DNA from 3 places in the Janthinobacterium rivuli genome. Region 1 is predicted to be linked to each of the others. Evidence: predicted binding sites of a transcription regulator. Region 1 holds the regulator's gene; each other region holds the start of a gene.
What was found. Region 1 encodes FNR, which switches genes on or off when oxygen is low (the NO sensors DNR and NnrR bind a similar motif). Its sites were predicted from a motif close to TTGATNNNNATCAA; they were not measured.
Positions count from the first base shown of each region.

Region 2: the regulator FNR is predicted to act here: its motif matches at 983-996, upstream of P9875_RS13535 (FliM/FliN family flagellar motor switch protein).
Region 3: the regulator FNR is predicted to act here: its motif matches at 1,028-1,041, upstream of P9875_RS04875 (IPT/TIG domain-containing protein).

Region 1 covers NZ_CP121464.1:290,012-292,211, forward strand. Annotated here, with positions in the region: gene ccoG (cytochrome c oxidase accessory protein CcoG) at 1-315, shown strand, start outside; gene P9875_RS01225 (FixH family protein) at 370-894, shown strand; gene fnr (fumarate/nitrate reduction transcriptional regulator Fnr) at 898-1,656, opposite strand; gene P9875_RS01235 (response regulator) at 1,896-2,200, shown strand, end outside.
Region 2 covers NZ_CP121464.1:2,936,894-2,939,093, forward strand. Annotated here, with positions in the region: gene fliF (flagellar basal-body MS-ring/collar protein FliF) at 1-212, opposite strand, end outside; gene P9875_RS13530 (flagellar hook-basal body complex protein FliE) at 273-611, opposite strand; gene P9875_RS13535 (FliM/FliN family flagellar motor switch protein) at 1,193-2,041, shown strand; gene P9875_RS13540 (FliM/FliN family flagellar motor switch protein) at 2,043-2,200, shown strand, end outside.
Region 3 covers NZ_CP121464.1:1,077,442-1,079,641, forward strand. Annotated here, with positions in the region: gene metH (methionine synthase) at 1-523, opposite strand, end outside; gene P9875_RS04875 (IPT/TIG domain-containing protein) at 1,211-2,200, shown strand, end outside.

The DNA.
Region 1 (2,200 bases):
ATCCGCGACCGCGGTTCGATGGGACGCGAAGTGGAAGACGGCATGATCGAAAACGTCTACCGCCTGCAGATCATGAACACGTCCGAGCAAAGCCAGCATTTCAAGATCAGCGCTTCCGGCTTGCCGGGCCTGACCTTGCTGACGCGTGAAGAAGTGACCTTGCAGCCGACGGAAACGCTGGGCTGGCCGATCCGCCTGCGCGTGCCGCACGGCGTCGGCGAGAAGGGTTCGAACAAGATTGCGATCGAATTGCAATCGCTGGACAACCCCTCGCTGCATGTGCGCGAAAGCGCGGTATTCATCGTGCCGCGTTAAAGCAGGAAGGCCGGTTCCCGCATGGGGACTGGCCGTTTACACAGGAGAAATACCATGTCCGACAGTCTGAAACTGCAGCCTCCCGTTGCACCGTGGTACAAGCATCGCTGGCCATGGCTGCTGATGATCGGTCCCGGCCTGTCCGTGGTCGTCGGCAGCTTCATGGGCTATATCGCGTTTACGCAGCCCGATGCGCTGGTGGTGGGCGACTATTACAAGCAGGGCAAGGCGATCAACCAGGATTTGAAGCGCGACACGATCGCCAGCGACCTGGCGATGGCTACCAGCTTGTCCTACGACGTGGCGTCAGCGCGCCTCAGTGGTTCCGTGCACAGCTTCGGCAAAGCTTACCAGGGTCCGCTGCAGCTGCACCTGGCGCATGCGACCCTGCCGGAAAAGGACATCAAGCTGCTGGTGCGGCCCGATGCGGCCGGCAATTTCTCGGTGGCGCTGCCGATGCTCGAGCGCAGCCGCTGGCAAGTGCTGGTGGAAAACGACAAACGCGAGTGGCGCCTGTCCGGCATCTGGACCTGGCCGCTGCAACGCAGCATCGCGCTGCACGCCGATGAAGAGCTGTAGGCCTTATTTGCAGACGTCGGTACCGGCCGTGATGGCCTTCAATTTTGCCGGCTGCAAGATTTCAATTTCTCGGTTCGAGACGCGCAGCCAGCCTTCCTTCTTGAACTTCGACAGCAGGCGGCTGACGCTTTCGATGGTCAGGCCCAGGTAGTTGCCGATTTCCTCGCGCGACATGCGCAGCTGGAATTTGCTGCTCGAATAGCCGCGCGCTTCATAGCGCGACGCCAGGTTGACGATGAAGGCGGCAAAACGCTGCGTCGCCTGCATATTGCCCAGCAATAGCATGACGCTTTGCTCGCGCGTGATTTCCTGACTCATCATGCGGTGGAAATGGCGCAGCAGGGTCGGCATATTGCCCAGCAATTGTTCCAGGCTGGAAAACGGGATTTCACACACTTCGCTGTCTTCCAGCGCCACCGCATTACAGTGGTGGCGGTCGGCGCTGATGGCGTCCATGCCCAGCAGTTCGCCGGCCATCTGAAAGCCCGTCACCTGCTCTTCGCCACCGGGATTGATCTGGTACGTCTTGAAGTGCCCCAGGCGGATCGCGTACAGGTTCTGGAACGAGTCGCCGATGCGGAACAGCGAGGCGCCGCGCACGATCTTGCGGCGGCGGCCGATGATCTGGTCCAGCCTGTCCATGTCGCCCATATCGAGGCCCATCGGCAGGCACAATTGATGCATGCTGCAGGTCGAGCATCGCGCACGCAACGCTTCCACGTTCACTGTAGGCAAGGTTGGAGTGAGTAGCGCTTCAGTCATGTCGGTACCTTTTAGAAAATGCAACAACAAGTTTACTGCATACAGGGTTGCCGTGTGCCAATTTCACGGCAATTTCGCTGAATAAACGACGTTCCGACTTTAATTATATGGCAACATCGTCAAAAGCCCATGCGGGGAGGGCAATTTGCGCGGCGCCGCTTGCCAAGCTGGGGTATTGATAGGAAAATTCCTGACAGCATTACTTGCCGCCTGTGCCGTCCGGTACTGAAAAGGAAATCATGAAGCCTCTCGGCATCAAAGCAAAAGTCGCGCTGGCCACCAGCCTGACCTCGATCGCCATGATCGCGCTGGTCACCATGATCCAGGTGCAGCACATGCGCGACGACTTCACCCGAGTACTGCTGAGCCAGCAGTCATCCCTGATCAGCCGCACCGCTGCCGAGCTCGACGACAAGCTGGGCATGCTGCTGCAGATCGTCACCCTGACGGCCCGGCAGCAGCCGCCGGAACTGATCGCCCGGCCCGCCCAATTGCGCGAATACTATTCGCGCCGCTCGATGCTGGTGCTGTTCGACGACGTGCT
Region 2 (2,200 bases), 2.6 Mb from region 1:
TCGGCGTCCAGGGTGGCCATCATGTCCGTCACGGCCACTTTTTCGCGCGCGCCAAACACCGGCTTGTAGTTGGCCTGGTCGCGCCAGGCATACATGGTCACCATGGCGGTGATGCCGATGGCCAGCACGACGATGGGAACCAGGTTTTTCAGCAGGGCGGGCGGGATGGCGGGCTGGGCGCCAAGGCGCCAGCGCGCAAATGCGGACTTCATGGGGGTAATCACTTGGGATAACTTTCGCTGGGAGGCTGGGCGTGGTTCAGGGCGTGAAGATTACAGAGGCAGTTTGATGAGTTCGTCGACGGCGCCCATGACCTTGTTGCGCACTTGCATCAACATGGAGAAGGACAGGCTCGCTTCCTGGCTGGCCAGCATGGCGCCGACCATGTCGTCGCTCTTGCCGCTGTCGACGTCGCTCATTTTCTGCGCCGCCATGCGGTCGTCGCCGTTGACCTTGCCAATGGCGTCTTTCATGCTTTGCGCGAAGGAGAAGCCCGATTGTTCCGGGGCGCCGAATTGGGCGGCAGGCGCGATGCTGGCGCCCAGGGCGCGCGCGTCGTTGCTCAGTGCTGCCAGATCGGCCTTGATCAGACCTGCGAGTTCGTTGCTCATCGTGCCCTCTACTTTCAATATGCGGTGACGTATCAATCAGAAATTACTGGTGTTGCCATTCCGGCAGGCATTTCATTGAATGCCATCGCGCCCGGCCCGAATGACAGGGCCCATCAGTTTTATCAGTTGCCACACCATCCGCTCAAGCAGATTCAAACAAACCCGGCAGACCCGCGCCGATATGATTTACATGGCCATGACAACTAATAATTATCTGATAAAAGTTTCTTCTGGTGGCAATAAGGAAACTGAAAACTGCCATAAAAACCGGAATCAGGTAAGCGGAATGGCGCACTGCAAATCACTATTTTCTCGCTATAAGCTTACCTCGCGGCAACTATAAAGTAAAGAGAGGATTGCCTCAAGGAATATTGATACATGGCAATATTTAGCTTTTTCATGTATTGTTCAGCACCGTAGTCATCTAGCATGCGATACGATGCGCAATCGTTTGCTTGCGGACCAGTACCCTGGGTCAAGATGATGCTGTATTTAATTTCGGGCGATCCGTATAATTTGTTCTGCCACCGCAATACCGACATGACCACTACATGACAATCCTTACCAAGACAGATCAAACTGTGCGCCATCAAGTCCTCGATTCCTGTCTGCTTGGACGTCCTGTCCATTTGCTGCATGTATTCGGCGCCCAGCTGCGCGACGACCTGGCCGTGGCCCTGCGCCAGCCGATGAGCCGTCGCTACTGGGGCAATTTCCAGATCGACGCCGTCACCTTGTCGCGCGTGGAAAACGAGGACAGCGTGAACCGCTGGCTGAGTTTTTCCACGCCGGCCAGCCAGACGGGCTTTGCCCTCGAGCGGCAGATACTCTTGAGCGTGCTGAACTATCGCTATGGTAGTGCCGGCGCCAAGGGCGCGTTGCCCGATCCGGCGCAGGTGCGCGTGACGGCCACGGAAGAGCGCCTCGCTGTGGTGCTGGGACAACAGTTGGTCAACAGTTTGATTTCCCGCGTCCACAAGAATCTGCAAACCCTAGGCAAAAGCAGCGACATCGACACCAGTGCCGAGGTCGCCGTGCAGTCGGGCGTGCATCCGGTGCGCGGCAGCTGGATCGTCACCGTGGCGCTCAGCGACGTCGAGGCGGGGCAGAGCGGCCAGTTCTGGTTCTCGCTGGACAAGCGCCTGATGGCCGACGTGCTGCGCGGCTTGCTGCCCGAGCGCGCGCAAGCGAAGAAAGCCCTGCGCGGCAGCGTACGCCCGCTCGCGTCGCGCCTGCAAGTGACCCTGGAAGGCCGGCTCGTCAGCAAACAGGTGCAACTGGGCGCCTTGTTCGACCTGCGCGTGGGCGACGTGATTCCCGTCAGCCTCAGCCGTACCGACGTCATGCTCGACGACTCCCGTTTATTTACAGCTGCTGTTTCCGAACACAAGGGCAAGCTCTGTTTAACCTCCTTTGAAGATGTCGAATAATATGAATATGACCGATACCAACCAGAGCGAAACCCTGCTGGAAGACCTGGGCGATGACATGATCATCGAGCAGGGCGATGTGTCCGACGTGGCCAGCGGCCGTGCGCGGCGCGACATTCCGCAGATGATGCGCAAGATTCCCGTCACCCTGACCCTGGA
Region 3 (2,200 bases), 790 kb from region 1:
GCAGGTAGGCGGCCACCAGCTGGTCGAAACTGACGTTGCGCGCGGCCGGGTCGTTGACGTCGGGCGAGATCGACGCCGTCTTCGGCGTGGGCCCGAGGGCGCCGGCGACGAAGCGCGGCTTGTCCGGGGTGGAATATTTATCGCAGGCGGCGCGCGCCAGTTTTGCCGCCTGCACGTTCATTTCATAGGCCAGGTGGGCCATGTGGTAATCGTCTTGCGCGATGGTCGTGGCGCCGAAGGTATTCGTTTCGATCAGGTCGGCGCCGGCCGCCAGGTAGCGCTCGTGGATTTCCTGGATGATGTGCGGCTGCGTCAGGGTCAGCAATTCATTATTGCCCTTGACGAACAGTTCGCGCGCGCCACTGTCGGCCGGCGCGGTGAAATCGATGAAGCGGCCGGCGGGGCCGCCACGGTACGCTTCTTCGTCGAGCTTGTATTGCTGGATGATCGTGCCCATCGCGCCGTCGAGAATCATGATCCGTCGCGCAAGAATGGCGCGCAAGGTGGCTTCGGTCGGGGACATGGCGGGGATCACGGTATCGTTCATTTCATGCTTTCAATAGGCAAACGGGCGGCGGCGCGGCGACAAGACAGGTACGAGGCGGATGCGGCCAGCAGGATCAGCTGACGGAGAGTGCCGGCCGGGTAGGGCAGGCAGAAGGTGGCAATCGCCTGATTTCACCGGGTCTAAAATTATACGGCATCAGGCTGCTTTGGTTTTAAGCAAAAGCGGCCGTTCGCCCCACGGCAGGCGTGGTTGCAACACATTGCAACACATCGCCCTCCGCCACGCCAGCTTCTGAAAATGACATTCCTGAAAATCTTACTCAAAACGTTAATTTTTCCGCCAAAGTTGGCAGGGAGATACTGCTCTCTAGGCTGTGGAAAAATTTCCACATTATTTGCGCCATATCAGCATATTTTTAATGAACCGAATAGCAATAGCTGCAAAGGAAAGTAATTTCGATTTAAGCCAATGCAGAGTGAAGCCAATAATGCTCAAAATAAAATTTGCCAAGAAGATATTTTAATTATTATCAAAACCAATTGAATCAAAAGCATTAATAGTTGTCTTTAGGAATCGAATTAACCCATAATATTGGTTCTTCGAAATTAAATTCTCACCAAAAGTCACCAATATGTCACATTTATCTCGTGTCCTCCCCGGCATCGCGCTGCATCAACATGGTTGCCAGCCATGAAAAACCATTTGCTTGTAGCATTGTTTGTCATGCTGGGCCTGTCCGCCTGCGGCGGCGGGGGCGGTGGTGGTGGCGACACGGTGGTGGCGACCACCTCGGGTACGCCCGTCCTGATTCCCGCCGTGACGGCCGTCTCGGCGGCGAATGTCGCCATCGGTGGCAGCCTGGTGGTGACGGGCACGAATCTGAGCCGTGTGACGGCTTTCCAGGTGGGTGGCGTGAACGTTGCCGCCAGTGCCAGCAGCGACACCAGCGTGACTCTGGCCATGCCGGGCGTGCCCGTCACGGGCGCCTTGAGCCTGGTCAGCGCCAGCGGCACGGCGGCCACCAGCTATAACGTCACTGTGTACCTGCCATTGAGCGTGGGCAGCGTCGCACCGGCGACGGGCGGTGTCGGTTCCAGCGTGACGATCACGGGCGCCGGCATGGGCGCCGTGACGGCGGTACAGTTTGGCAATGGCGCGGCGGCAACGCCGCAAAGCCAGACGGCCAGCAGCGTGACGGTGCTGGTGCCTGCGGGCGCCGCGACTGGCGCACTGACGGTGCGCGGTCCCTACAACGATGTCGCCAGCGGCGACGCGTACACGGTCCTGGCCAGCGTGGCGGTGACGTCGATCTCGTCGGTCGTCAACGGCACGACCTTGTCGGTGACGCTGCAGGGCAGCAATCTCGATCAGGTCAGCTCGGCTTCGGTGGGCAATACGCCTGCCGTCATCGTCAGCGCCAGCGCCAGCCAGCTGCTGCTGTCCGCGCCAGCCTCGGCAACGGGCAACGTGATGCTGTCGGCCGCGTCGCGCATCGCCGTGAATGCGGGCACGGTGTCGGCCTTTACCCTGGGCAGCATTGATTTCGCGCAAGTACTGAATTTGAACGCCAGCAATACAGCCTTGCGCCTGACGCGCGGCAAGCCGGCCGCCGTGCGCGTGTCCGTGCTGGGCGCGCAAGTGGGCCAGACCAGCCCGGCTGTCACCTTGAATGCGACGGCCGCCAATGGCAGC